One region of the Lacticaseibacillus styriensis genome, then DNA from elsewhere that is predicted to be linked to it. Evidence: predicted binding sites of a transcription regulator. Region 1 holds the regulator's gene; the other holds the start of a gene.
What was found. The regulator HrcA, encoded in region 1, represses chaperone genes, less so after heat shock. The targets are predictions, from matches to a motif close to TTAGCACTCNNNNNNNNNGAGTGCTAA.

Region 1 (7,444 bases):
TCGCTGCCCAGACTGAACAGCTTAAGGCCGAGTCGGATCGCAAAAAGGCCTTGATGTATGGCATGGGTGGGGCGTATCTGTTTCGCTTCATTGCCATCGGACTGGGAACTTACTTATTACAGTTTTGGCCGATTAAGGCACTTGGCGCTTTGTATCTGGTATGGATGAGTGCCAGTTATTTTTATGCGGTTCGTCATCCTAAAAGTAACACCGGCAAGCGAACCAAACGCGTTCATGGTTTATGGGGAACGGTTTTTCAAATTGAGAGCCTCGATATTGTCTTCTCAGTTGATTCAATCCTGGCAGCTTTGGCTGTCTCCAGTAATCCGGTCATTGTTTTAATCGGTGGTTGCTTAGGTATTTTGGCGATGCGGATTGTTGCTCAAGTGATCACGACCTTCATTGACCGGGTACCTGAACTGGAAACTGCGGCGTATGTCCTTGTTGGTCTTATTGCCATCAAGCTTGGATTAAGTTTGCCTATGATTAACGTTAAAACGCCGGACTGGCTTTTTTCGATTTTGGTGGTGTTGATTTTCATTTGGGCAGGATGGCGACATGCGGTGCATGCCAAGCATCATCGCAGTATGTATACCAAGCCAAAAGCGTGATGGCGTACAATAGTCAGCGTTTTTTAATTTTAAAAATTGAAAGGGGCCGAATTCATGAACGGCATTCTTCCGCTGTATAAACCGACCGGCATGACCAGTGCCGATGCCGTTTATCATGCACGCAAGCTTCTTCACATTAAAAAAATCGGTCATTCCGGCACGCTTGACCCAAACGTTGACGGTGTTTTGCCGCTCGCGATTGGCGCGGCAACCAAAGCCGTGCCCCAATTAATGGCCAGTGGCAAAATTTATACCGGCGAAATCACACTTGGCTTTGCAACGACCACTGAAGATCTTGATGGTGAGGTGGTGAAGCGAACGCCGATGGTGAAGCCGGTACCGGTGCATGAACTGGATCAGGCACTCACCCAATTGACGGGCGAAATTACCCAAGTGCCGCCGATGTTTTCAGCCGTCAAAGTCAATGGCAGACGGTTGTATGAATATGCCCGAGCAGGTGAGTCGGTTGAACGGCCAAAACGTCAGGTAACGGTAAAACGGTTTGAGCGAACCAGTGAACCGGTTTTCGATGCAACTCAAGGGATCCAACGTTTTCGTTTTGAGGCTGCGGTGTCTAAGGGGACCTATATCCGAACCTTGGCAGTTGATGTTGGCCAATCGCTAGGCGTCGCTGCAGTGATGAGCCAATTGACGCGGATTAAAAGCGGCGGCTTTACATTAGCCCAAGCGGTCAGTCTTGAAGCCTTGGGGCAACATATTGCTGAGGGCACTTTAGCGGCAGTGATTCAACCGATTGACATTGCATTTGCCGATTTACCGCAAGTCGATTTGACGACAAATCAATATGAAGATGTCCGGCATGGCCGATTTTTGACCCTTCAGCTGCATGCGCCACGGGTTCGTCTACACTATGCTGGCGTTTTGAAGGCGATTTATCGGTTCGAAAAGCAGCAGTATCGCCCTGATATTATGTTTTTAGCGAATGAGAAGAATGAGAGATAATTTTAATGGAAGTCATTGATATTCACCCGCCGTTGCAGGCATCAGCGGCGCCGCCACAGCCCATTGTTTTAACGCTGGGTTTCTTTGATGGTGTACATCGCGGCCATCAAGCCGTGATTAAAGCAGGAAAGCAAATAGCTTTAACCAAAAAATTGCCGTTAGCCGTGATGACATTTGATATTCATCCGGCTGTTGTTTATCGCGGCGTTAGTAAAACAACGATTCAGTATCTGTCTACGCGTGACGAAAAGATTGATCTAATGCGGCAATTAGGCGTGGATTTGTTGTATTTTGTTCACTTTACACCAGAATTTGCTGCCTTATCGCCGCAAGCGTTTGTGGATCAGTATTTGGTGGGCTTGAAAGCTGATACAGTTGTGGCCGGTTTTGACTATACTTACGGTAAACGCGCGATTGCCAATATGGCGTTGCTGCCCGACTACGCGCACGGCAGGTTTGAAGTTGTTAGCGTACCTAAGTTGGCCGAAGATGGTGCAAAAATCAGTTCGACCCGGATTCGTGATGCGTTGGATCAAGGGGATATCGATACGGCAAACGAGCTATTAGGGTACGCTTATTTAACGACTGGCAAAGTGGTGCATGGCGAAGCCCGTGGTCGAGAACTTGGCTTTCCGACCATTAATCTGGCAACATTAGGTCAGCAGCGGCTTCCTGGCATCGGGATTTATGCCGTGACGGTAAACGTGGATGGTACTTGGTATCTGGGGATGGCTTCGATTGGCCGCAATGTCACGTTTGGCAGTGATCGCGATGTGACGCTTGAGATTAATCTGCTCGATTTTAGCCGCATGATCTATGGCAAAACTGTCCAGGTTCGTTGGTACCACTATCTGCGCGGTGAAGTGAAATTTGCCAATGCAGAAGGTTTGATTATCCAGTTAAAGAAAGATGAAGCGGCGGTCCGTCAGTATTTCGCGAGGAAGGGTTAAAATGGCAGGCGCATATATTCATATTCCGTTTTGCGAACATATTTGTTACTACTGTGATTTCAATAAAGTCTTCATTGAAGGTCAGCCGGTTGATGACTATGTTGCGATGCTGCTTAAGGAAATGCGGATGGTCATGTCAGAGCACCCCGATGAGAAAATCGAAACGGTGTATGTCGGCGGCGGGACACCTACAACGTTGACGCCCAAACAGTTAGCGACACTTTGCCAAGGCATTCGCGACATCTTGCACTTCGATTCTGGTGAATTCACGTTTGAGGCGAACCCCAATGATTTGCTGACGACCGATAAGTTGCAGGTTTTGCATGATTATGGTGTCAATCGACTATCAATCGGGGTTCAGTCTTTTAACGACGATGTCCTCAAACGGATCGGACGGATTCATCGCGCCAAGGATGTGTATGTCGCGATTGCCAATGCCAGAAAAGTCGGTTTTGATAATCTGTCGATTGATTTGATTTTCCGATTACCTGATCAAAGCCGGAACGACTTTTTAAATAGTCTACAAAAAGCACTCGATTTGGATTTACCGCATTATTCGACGTATTCACTCATTCTTGAACGGAAAACCATCTTTTATAATTTGATGCGCCAGGGCAAATTGCGCTTGCCAACGCAGGATGTCGAAGCCGATATGTACCAGGATGCCATTGATTTAATGGAAGCACATGGCAGACATCAATATGAAATCAGCAATTTTGCCAAGGATGGCTATCAATGCCAACACAACCTGCTTTACTGGCAAAATGACAAATATTTTGGCTTTGGAGCTGGTGCGTTTGGTTATCTTGGTCGCGATCGGTATCACAATTATGGTCCGATCAAACAGTACCTTACGCCGCTTCACACCGATCGTTTACCGGTTTTGGCCCATCACTTGGTTCCGGTGTCCGAACAAATTGAAGAGGAAATGTTTCTTGGTTTGCGAACCATGCGCAGCGTAAGTGAAAAACGCTTCTATCAGCGCTATCATCTGACCGTTGATGCCGTTTATGGCGAGACCGTACCTGAGTTGGAAAGCCAAGGCTTGTTACAGCGCAATGATGGCTTCATTCGGCTGACCAACAAGGGCAAGTTTTTAGGTAACGAAGTCTTTCAACAGTTTTTGCTTGACGAGCCGCTTATTTAAACGGCTCTTTTTTCTTGAAAAAATGGCCGCCACTGGCTAGAAACACCGAAAACACTGAAGATTTTAGCAATGTCGCCTTGACTTTGCTAACGGTGCTTGGTATATTATTCAGTGTATTAGCACTCGCGCGAAACGAGTGCTAAAGGTGAGGTGAGAAAATGTTGACGAAACGGCAAGTGCTCGTCTTAAAAGAAATCATCCGCCTGTTTACTGAAAGCGGAGAGCCGGTTGGTTCAAAGCGATTGATGCGCGAGCTGCCCATTCATGTCAGTTCCGCCACAATCCGTAATGATATGGCGTCGCTAGAAGATGCCGGTTTGATCACCAAGACCCACAGCAGTTCCGGGCGTGTACCGTCAACGCAAGGCTATCGTTATTATCTCGATCACCTTGTTGAACCGGTGCGTGTTTCGCATCAAGAACTGGCGACTATCAAGCAGGCATTTAGCCAGCGATACAATAAGATGGATGAGATTGTCGCGCAAAGTGCGCAAATTTTGTCCAATCTGACGAGTTACACGGCCATTAGCTTGGGACCTGAAGTAACCAATATCAAGCTGACAGGTTTTCGCCTTGTTCCATTAGGCAATCACCAAGTCATGGCGATTTTGGTCACGAATAACGGTAACATTGAAAACCAGGTCTTTACCGTATCGCAAAACATCTCATCCGATGAGCTTGAAAAGGCGATTCGAATTGTCAATGATCAACTCGTTGGACTGCCATTAATTCAAGTTGCACAGCGGCTGAAAACCGATGTGCCTTCGATGTTAATGCAGTATCTGACCAGTCCTGAAGGCTTCTTGGATATCTTTGGTAACGTTTTGAAATCAGCTGCGTCCGAGCGCTTTTACGTTGGCGGACGGTTGAATCTGATGGATTACCTAGGCGATTCCGATATCCATGAACTGAAAAAGATTATGTCATTGATTGACGCTGATCACGGTGATCTGACGGAACTGCTTGGCGGACCGATTCGCCAAACGCCGGTTCAAGTACGTTTGGGGCCGGAGCTTAAGCCAATTGATTTGGCCAACCTCAGTTTGATCACCGCTAGCTACGATGTTGGTGATCACGGCACCGGGATGATCGCCTTGCTAGGCCCGACACAGATGCCTTATTCGAAAATGATCGGACTGCTGGATGTTTTCCGTGAAGAGCTGGCAAAACGGTTGACGGATTATTATGCCAACTTTGATCAATGAATATTAAAAAATATTTGCTAGCGTTGCTTCATGACGACTGGCAAATATGGTTTAAAGGGAGGATACCATGGCAGAGAAAAAAGCAAAGCAAACCGCGGCAGATACCGCCAAACAGGCAAAGCAACCTGCTGAAACGTCAGGATCTTCGCTTAAAGAAGAAATTCTGAAAGAAAGCATCGCTGATCTCAATGATCAACTGAAAACCAGCCAACATGACGGTGAACAGTTGAAGAAAGAACGTGATGAATTTGAAGATAAATATCTGCGAGCAGCCGCGGAGATTCAAAACATGAATCATCGGTTCGAAAAAGAGCAACAGAAGATGCTGAAGTACGACGGCCAGAAGTTAGCAAAGGCGATTTTGCCAGTTGTCGATAATCTTGAACGTGCGCTTGCAACCGAGGCCAAAGATGATAGTGCTGCTTCACTGAAAAAAGGTGTCCAGATGGTTTATGACCATTTGGAGCGTGCTTTGAAGGAGAACGGCATCACTGCTATTGATGGCACCGGTGAAAAATTCGACCCGAATACCCAACAGGCTGTACAAACAGTCGCGGCTGATGACAAACACGCAGCTGATACTGTCGCTCAGGTCCTGCAAAAAGGGTATTATCTCAAAGATCGCGTTTTACGCCCTGCTATGGTCGTTGTTGCTAAATAATTAAACTGAAAATAAAGAAGGTATAACAATATGAGTAAAGTTATTGGTATTGACTTAGGAACCACCAACTCAGCTGTTGCGGTTTTGGAAGGCAATCAGCCAAAGATCATTACAAATCCTGAAGGCAATCGGACCACACCGTCTGTTGTTGCTTTTAAAGATGGTGAAATTCAAGTCGGTGAAGTTGCCAAGCGTCAGGCAATTACCAACCCGGATACGATTGTTTCGATCAAACGCCACATGGGCGAAGCCAATTACAAGGTTAAGGTTGGCGACAAGGAATACACCCCTCAGGAAATTTCTGCGATGATTCTGCAATACATCAAGAAATTTTCTGAAGACTATCTGGGCGAACCGGTTAAAGATGCCGTTATTACCGTGCCGGCTTACTTCAATGACAGTCAGCGTCAAGCTACCAAGGATGCCGGGAAGATTGCCGGCTTGAATGTTCAGCGGATCATTAACGAACCAACCGCCTCAGCATTGGCTTATGGCTTGGACAAAGGCGACAAGGATGAAAAGATCCTGGTTTATGACCTTGGCGGTGGGACCTTTGATGTTTCCATTCTGCAATTAGGTGATGGCGTCTTTGAAGTTCTGTCAACCAATGGCGATACCCATTTGGGCGGGGATGATTTTGATAACAAGATCATCAACTGGTTGGTTTCCGAATTCAAGAAGGACAACAACATCGACCTGTCTAAGGACAAGATGGCCATGCAACGTTTAAAGGATGCTGCTGAAAAGGCAAAGAAGGATCTGTCTGGCGTTACCCAGACCCAGATCAGTCTACCATTTATCTCTGCTGGCCCTAATGGACCGTTGCACTTGGAACGCACTTTGACGCGTGCTCAGTTTGACGAAATGACCGCTGACTTGGTTGCCAAGACCAAGCAACCGGTTGAAAATGCGTTGAAGGATGCCAAGCTAACCAACGCTGACATCGACAAGGTTATCTTGAACGGTGGTTCTACACGAATTCCGGCGGTTCAGGAAGCCGTTAAAGAATGGACCGGCAAAGACCCAGATCACAGTATCAACCCTGATGAAGCTGTTGCTTTGGGTGCTGCTATCCAAGGTGGTGTCATTTCCGGTGATGTTAAGGATGTTGTCCTGCTGGATGTTACCCCGCTGTCACTGGGTATTGAAACCATGGGTGGTGTCTTCACCAAATTAATCGATCGTAACACGACCATTCCGACTTCCAAGAGCCAGGTCTTCTCAACTGCAGCTGATAACCAGCCGGCCGTTGACATTCACGTTCTGCAAGGTGAACGGCCAATGGCAGCGGATGACAAAACGCTTGGTCGCTTCGAATTGACGGATATTCCGCCGGCACCACGTGGGGTTCCGCAAATCGAAGTCAAGTTTGATATCGATAAGAACGGGATCGTTCAAGTTTCTGCCAAGGATCTCGGCACCGGCAAGTCACAGAACATCACCATTAAGAGTTCCAGTGGTTTGTCCGATGAAGAAATCGAACGCATGAAGAAGGAAGCCGAAGAAAACGCCGAAGCCGACGAAAAGCGTAAGGAAGAAGTCGACTTGAAGAACGATGTCGATCAGTTACTCTTCCAGACTGATAAGACACTCAAGGACGTTGACGGCAAGGTTCCTGAAGAAGATATCAAGAAAGTCAAGGATGCTCAAGAAGCTTTGAAGAAAGCGCAACAAGAAAACAACCTTGATGACATGAAGCAAAAGCGGGACGACTTGAACAAGCTGGTTCAGGACATGACCGTTAAGCTTTATGAAAACGCCCAGAAGAATCAGCAGGCACAAGGCGGCGCTGCGAGTGGTGCTGCAACCGGTGCAACGCAAGGCGGTACCGACAAGAAGTCTGACGATGATACCATCAATGGCGATTACAAGGATGTTTCTGACGACGATAAGAAGTAAGGTCGCAG
Region 2 (7,444 bases), 1.4 Mb from region 1:
ACCGCATGATCGCATCGTTGGCCCGAACCGCTTCATCGGCACCCAGAAAAGCATGCACGATCTCAGCATTTTGGTAGTGGCGATAAGCTTCAATGCTGGCACGCAAAGCATGTAACGAGCAGGCGTGAACAGCAATGCCCATCAACATATCGTTGTAGAAAAGCCGTTGCGGTTGCTGGCCCATGATATCGGCGTAAACTTGGGAAGCACGTCGATACAAATGATCCCATGCGGCGTATTTGGTATCAATTAATTGCGTGATTTTGGTAAGTTGCTCATCAAGTGACACATCACCGGTTAACCAGTTCATCTGCTCAAGCTGCGGATAATGACCCATCCATGCTTTAACGACTTTCCGGATGAGATACGGGGCAAATTCATCGCCGGCTTTTTGATCATCATGCGGACCATATTGGATAGGCGACTTGAAATAATCTTCATAAATGTCAGTAATCTCTTTTTGCGCCTCAGAATAATAATGATTGACATAGTCTTTGATAATCTCGTCTTCGCTGCGAACTTGGAAATCACGGCGCCACGAGCGGGCAACTTCACGAATGAGTAAAATGTGCGGCTTGACATTGCCGACGTTGATTAACTCCAAAGTGTCCATGTCGGCTTTCCTGACTTTTTCAAGCTCTGCTGCGACAAAATGCGGACTGTTCGGCAATAATGTCAAAAAGCTGGATGCCTGCAAATCATGGAACGTCACATGATAATAAATGCCGCGGGCACGATGCGCCTTGTTAGGAATCGTCAGAACCGGTGACCGCGGATCATCATCCCATTGCCGGCGTGATACCATTTTGCCATAGCCGTTGTCGGCCCAGATCTCAATGACATCTTGCGGCAGCTTCAGTAAACCTTGATTGAACAAACCGGTTAACTCGCCATAAATGCTGACTGAACATTGTGCGCCGGGATCGAGTTCCTGCACCATGTCGTATTGAAGCTTGATGGTGTCATTGATGACCTTAGCCTTTTCCTCATCCGTCCACTTGTGCGTCGTATCGTCTGCCCAGAATGGCCGGTCGCCTTGGCCGCGGAACCCCAAGCCGTAAACGACTTCATGGCCGCGTTGTTCCAAAATACTGTCGTGCCAGAGCTTCTTAAAGAGTTCCGGATACTTAAGATACGAAGCTTCAAGATTCGGATAAACCCGGGCAAACATCTCCGCGCCAAGTGGTTCAGCATGATGATGCGCAATAATCAAGCCCATATCCCGCGCGCCGGTACGATGGAACCGACTCTCTTTGTCGGTACCGGGTACGATCAGGTTGCCGCCAACCCGCAGCAACGTTTCGTAAATCCGATCCCACACATACTCTTTTGAATCATGATCCTGCCAGTCTGCGATCAGGAGTTCATCATTAACAAACCAGCCACGGTATTTAGTCTGAAAATCTGGTAACTGCTGACTGAAATCAGACCAGATGACGCTTGTCTGTTTCTTAATCGGCGTATCCATGAAATACCAGAAATCATCAATGCCTAGGACTTCACGGGAAACTGCCAACGCGCCATACATCAACCCGCGAGTAGTAGCCGCGGTAATTTCAACTTTCTGTGGATCAACATAATGCATTGCAAATGCATCAGGTACTTTCTGATCAGCCTTTGGTTGCAACACCAAGTCAATCTGATTGGTATCGGCTTGTGAAGTCGTTACCTTTTGAATATCCCGCTGTAAAATATTGACGGCATTCTTCAAAACCGGATCCGCCATATTGTCAGTCGAGACACTTGTATTTCTGGAAATTACAAATGTTTGATTTGCCATACACAACTCCTTCTCTCGATGAAACCAGCTAAAAAACTTAACACTGCAAGCATCCGTTGTCATAAGGCGCTCGCCAACTTCTGTGATCTGATATATTAGAACCTTAATTACAAGATGATTGTAGCGCTTGCAGTAACCGCTTCCAATAAACTGCTTTCTGCAACCATTGAACTAGTTACTGTTGTGTGAGCGTGAACAAGCGCTGAGCGTGAGCCGGCGCGCTTAGAAGTCGGAGTGTAAGTGGCCTTGGGCGTGATGGCCCGGGCTTAGGTCATTGCGACCAAGGTCCTTACACGCAGACTTCTGCGCCGGCGAACGCGTTATAGAACACGACAGTCCAACAACACCCCAATTGCCAACAATAGAAAAAGCTGCCTCTATACTTCCCCCACCGCAAAACCTCTCGCCCACCCAACGCAAAAACCAACCCAAAACAAAAAAGCCAACCGCCTCCGCGAATAATCGCGAAACCGATTGGCCTTCCAACGTATACATACTGCTAAAATCTATAATTTTCTACCAAACAACCATCAAGCCCGAGCTTCTGCCCGAACCGGATCAACCAATGCTTGACGATGCAAACCATTACGTGCCCGCAGTGCGTACAAAATGGTAACCGTATCAACGACTTCCTGCAGCATCGCGCCAATGATCGTCGGGATAACCCCGAAACTGGCGATGACCATCAAACCGGTACAAATCGCAATCCCGATGAGCACGGACTGTTTGGCGATCACCATAGTTTCCTTGGCAATCAAGGTTGCCGCAGCGACCTTAGCCAAATCGTCACGTAACACAACGGCATCGGCTGATTCACTGGCCGCCGTTGCGCCGTGTGCCCCCATGGCAATCCCGACATCGGCAATCGCCAATGAAGGCGCATCGTTAACCCCATCGCCAACCATGACAACTGGCCGGCCATTTTTTGGCAACTTGTCCAAAACTTCAATTTTTTGTTGTGGCAACTGTTCTGCATAAACCTGGTCGATACCGACTTCTTCAGCAACTTTATCGGCAATCGACTGCTGGTCACCGGAAATCATGATCAAGTTAGCATCATTCAATTCGTGCAGTTTAGACATCGTTTCTTTTGCTTCTGGCCGAATCTGGTCAGAGAAGGTAATGGCACCGGCATATTTACCGTCAACGTTGACATAAACCGCCGTTGTATTGATGGTATCTGTTGTCCCGGCAAACTCTGCTTTACCGACTTTAACCTTGTGGCCGTCAACCGTCGCATTCACCCCGAAACTCGTAGCTTCGGAAACATCGGTCGCTGGCAGACGATCCGCAACCGGCACAGCATCGGTCAGGGACCGGGCCAAAATGTGGGTTGACTGGCCTTCTGCACTAGCCGCCAAGTTCAACAATTCATCTTGTGAGAAACCTGCTTGTGGCAAGATCGCCGCCACTTTTAAAATACCGCGCGTCACCGTACCGGTTTTATCAAACGCAAACGTCCGAGCATCGCTTAGCTTTTCAAGTGTGGTACCTGACTTGACGATAATCCCGTTACGACTGTTGCGGCTCATGCCGGAAACCATCGCAATCGGTGCCGCCAAAATCAGCGGACATGGCGAAGCAACAACGAGCACTTGGGCAAACCGAACCGGGTCGCCTGACAAGTACCAGCCTAGACCGGCAATCACATAAGCGATCAAAGTGAACGGTACCGCATAGCGATCGGCCATCCGGACAAAATGCGCTGGCCGCGCTTCTGATTCCTTAACTAATTTGATAATCCCTTGATACTGACTATCTTCGGCACGCTGGGTAACTTTAACGGTTAACGCAGCATCACCGTTAATTGTCCCGGACATGATATCCGTACCTGCGTTTTTGGCAACTGGTTTAGACTCACCGGTTAAACTGGCTTCATCGACCAAACTCTCGCCTGCCAAAACCGTACCATCGACTGGAACAACTTCCCGCGGCTTAACCAAGATCGTTTCACCGACTTGGACCGCATCAACATCAACATCTTCAACGTGACCATCAACCATCCGATGAGCCGTTGTCGGTGCATTTTCCAACAACTGTTTCAATTCGCTGCTGGCTTTTGTCGCAGCAAAATCTTCCAACGCATCGCCGCCGGTTAACATGAGCAACACAATCATCGATGCCCAATATTGACCGACTGCCAACGTTGCGACAACTGCCGTAATGGCTAATAAGTCAACCCCAAAATTACCGGAACGAATCGTTTTCACCATGCCCCCGAACATAATCAAGGCGATAATCGACCCCATCACCGTGATTAGCCCCTGAGCAATCAATGGCTGTTTTAATACGAACGCAAAGACCAGCGCAACGGCACTTACAGCGAGCACCATCATTAACTGCCAGTTCTTCTTCATTGTTGCCACTCCCTTTTCCTAAGTACCTTAATTATAACCATTACAATCTGAAAAAGCAATCCTTTTTAGAACTAATATAATCTGGCTTGGAAAATGTTTTTCACGCAACGCCCAATTCAGCTTGGGCTAACTTACTGGGAAAGATCCCGTTAACACCGCGCCCTTTTGCCGCTTTAACGGTAATGATGTACCCGGTTTATTTTTTGGCGTCCCTAATATTTACCTTCCATTATACGCCTTTGCAGGTAAAAGATTCGCGGATTGAAGCTTATTTGTGCGTCAATTTCACATGCGATTGGGAATGGTTTGAAAGAATCCGCTGCCAAGATGGTCGCTGATTCTTACGCCTGCTGCTTCTGTTTGCTATAACGCGCTCCCCGGCCCAGAAGCCTGCGGGTAAGGACCTCAGTCGCAATGGCCTAAGTTCGGGCCATCACGCCTGAGGCCACTTACACTCCGACCCCTAAGCGCGCCGGCTCGCGCTCACACCAAAAAAAGGCTCCCACCGATTTTTTCGATGGGAACCTTTGGTGTGAATCGTGTTGCTAGGCAAACAGATCCGAATTAGTCAATCGTGATCTGATGGTTGCCTTCCTGATCACTTGTCAACTTAGGCAGATCAATCGTCAAGACACCATCAGTGACTTTAGCGCTGATCTTACCCTCATCAACATTTGGCAACCGATAGCTGCGGCTCATCCGACCATAGCTACGTTCAGACATCAGCATGTTGCCTTCGTTGTCTGAATGATCGGCTTGCTCTTCATGCTTAACCGCAACACTCAGAACGCCATGATCGTAACTCAGATTAATGTTTGGCTTCTCGATACCGGGAACATCCACCTTCACAACATATGACTTGTCATTTTCCTGAATATCCGTTTTCAGCAGGCGACTGCTATCACCACCACGACTAGGTGTGAAGCTGTCAAAAATATGCCGCCCTAAATCATTGAAGAATGGATCATCCAACCAATCATTGCGCCGCATAAGATCATTAGCCATCATCGAAAACTTCCTTTCTTAGTAAAGGTGAGCGTGAGCAGGAGCGCTTAGAAATCGGAGTGTAAGTGGCTTCAGACGTAAATGGCCAAAGTTCAGCCATTTACGTCTGAAGTCCTTACACGGAGATTTCTGCGACTGCGAACGCGTTATGGACATTGACGTCATTACTGTTCCTTCAGAACACCTAAAGTATAACACAAAAATTAGCACTCGTCATGTCCGAGTGCTAATTCTGTTCTTCTAGCTTTTGTTACTTCACAGTTTCTGTCCCCGAAACTGGCAATAGCGATCCGCTATTTAGCAAATCTTGCCGCCCAAGGATTTCATTTCTTCACGCCGCTTGTCATCGGATTGCGGTTTTGCTGTCACATGGTTCAGTGTCACCGCGCCGTCCAAAATGCCGCTATCATCGCGCAAAGCTAACGAAGCATTCTTGAAATCAAGCGTTAGCCCGCTGCCGAAATAATCCGTCTCCGGATCGCCGGTCGTCAAGTTGAAGCCGGCATCGTTCTCAAGCGGCAGTGCATAATCCTGATCGTCCGTATCCGTCACGACAATTTGGTACTTATTGCCAATGGCACAGGAACCGCCTAATTTGGAATACTTACTCGAACCATCATCCAATGCCAGGAACAAATGTTGATCCTTGGCAACATGGTTGTTCAAATAAGTCTCCGCAGCTGGTTTGATCGTGATCTTCATGTTGGACCATCCTTTCAATACATTGTGCACAACTTATTTACCATCTTTATGGTATCCAGTTTGTCACCAGAAGTCAAATTCCGAGTTTTTCGCAATCAACAACAGGTTGTCCACACGGGTTATCCACATGTGCGTAACTTGACACCCAAAATATAGTATGAAGAACTGGAATTGACACCAAATAGACGATTCGAAAAATTCAAGTAAAAAATTTTTTGAATGCAGTCATCCACAGTTTTTAATCGTTCGATTTCACAAACTTCAGCGCACCAATCCCGCTCCCACGGCTGGGAACAAACGTTTTGTCACAAGTCAAAAAAGTTTATCCACAAGTTATCCCCAGATCGGTGGACAACTTAATCACACCCGAAAATCTTAGTTATGAACAGTATCCACAGAGTTATCCACAGGTCAATGAGCACTTTTACCAAAAAGTTACCCACTCTTGACAAAACTTTTTCTTGAACTTTTCCACAGGTTATTCGCTAAACTTTCGTTAAAATTTGGGGAAACCGCTTCCGACTAACTACGCGAATGAGTCGAAAAAATCCCCGATCAAGAACCGAACATTCTCAATCGGGGATTCTTTGCTAAGAGGAAACTTATTGCAGCTCAAAATCATTTAGAAAACTGATGTACGTTTACAGTCGCATGCATTAGACTGTAATATAAGGCTTTGACAGTTTTTCTTGCGCAGTGACTATGAAAAATAGAGGAGTGAATCTGACGACTTATTGGAAGTATTTGAACGCAATAGCAGTGTTAGTTGTATGCTTTCTTATATCACTTGTCTTTGCTAGTCATACAATGATCCAGACACTTCTTGGCGTAGGATCGCTTTCTTTGTTTTTGTTTTTTCTGATCAGGGAAATTTATATAAATGGTAAGCAAATAAAGCGAACGAGACTCCAAGTTTATCTATCTTATGTTTTGATGGTTTCCGGGTTATTTTTGTTCAATGCAAGTGTACACCAGACTTTTATCTCTACCTTTGGACAAAGTGACATAAATCAATTTTGGGGTGAGCATGAGGCCGCAATTCGCATGAATGGTAAAGCTTACCAGTTGATATGGACAAAAAGATCATTTCTAAGTACTACGTATTTTTATAACTTATATGAACGACGAGGACTGTTCTTTTACCGGGTCAATTCTAAAGTCATATCATATGTAGTGCATCCGTCCAGGCAAGCTGATTACGGAGCCGTCCAGACGTTTCTTCACCACAATAAAAAGCAAAGGGTAAAATAGATTCATGCACCGACGAGGTTGAAGAATAACTCCAACTTCAAACTAAAAGGTCTTGAAATTCCGAACGATCTGGAATTTTGGGGCCTTTTTATGTATCCACAGAGACCACGCTCTGCTATGCTCAAAATTGAAAAAGATGCTTAAATCAACAGAAAACGAAAGACGACCGAACATTCCAGACAATGGAAGTTCGACCGTCTTTATTTTGAAGCTGAGAATTACGTCCCAGCCACGTCCATGAATTTAATTCTTTAAATCGCTGGTCGTCTGAGTCAGTTTAAATGAAACGGTTTGTTGCTGACCTTCGCGATACACGGTGAGCTTAATCGTATCGCCAACCTTGTGTTTA

Region 2: LACSTY_RS14135 (Hsp20/alpha crystallin family protein) is a predicted target of HrcA. The motif match lies at 5,346-5,372, and genes of this name have one in related genera.

The regions. Positions count from the first base shown of each region.
Region 1 covers NZ_CP132483.1:1,587,700-1,595,143, reverse strand. The annotation lists gene LACSTY_RS07650 (TerC family protein) at 1-611, shown strand, start outside; gene truB (tRNA pseudouridine(55) synthase TruB) at 666-1,574, shown strand; gene ribF (riboflavin biosynthesis protein RibF) at 1,580-2,524, shown strand; gene hemW (radical SAM family heme chaperone HemW) at 2,526-3,671, shown strand; gene hrcA (heat-inducible transcriptional repressor HrcA) at 3,830-4,876, shown strand; gene grpE (nucleotide exchange factor GrpE) at 4,944-5,537, shown strand; gene dnaK (molecular chaperone DnaK) at 5,568-7,436, shown strand.
Region 2 covers NZ_CP132483.1:3,014,324-3,021,767, forward strand. The annotation lists gene LACSTY_RS14125 (glycosyl hydrolase 115 family protein) at 1-1,780, opposite strand, end outside; gene LACSTY_RS14130 (heavy metal translocating P-type ATPase) at 2,311-4,137, opposite strand; gene LACSTY_RS14135 (Hsp20/alpha crystallin family protein) at 4,702-5,142, opposite strand; gene LACSTY_RS14140 (iron-sulfur cluster biosynthesis family protein) at 5,440-5,844, opposite strand; gene LACSTY_RS14145 (hypothetical protein) at 6,547-7,095, shown strand; gene LACSTY_RS14150 (S1C family serine protease) at 7,339-7,444, opposite strand, start outside.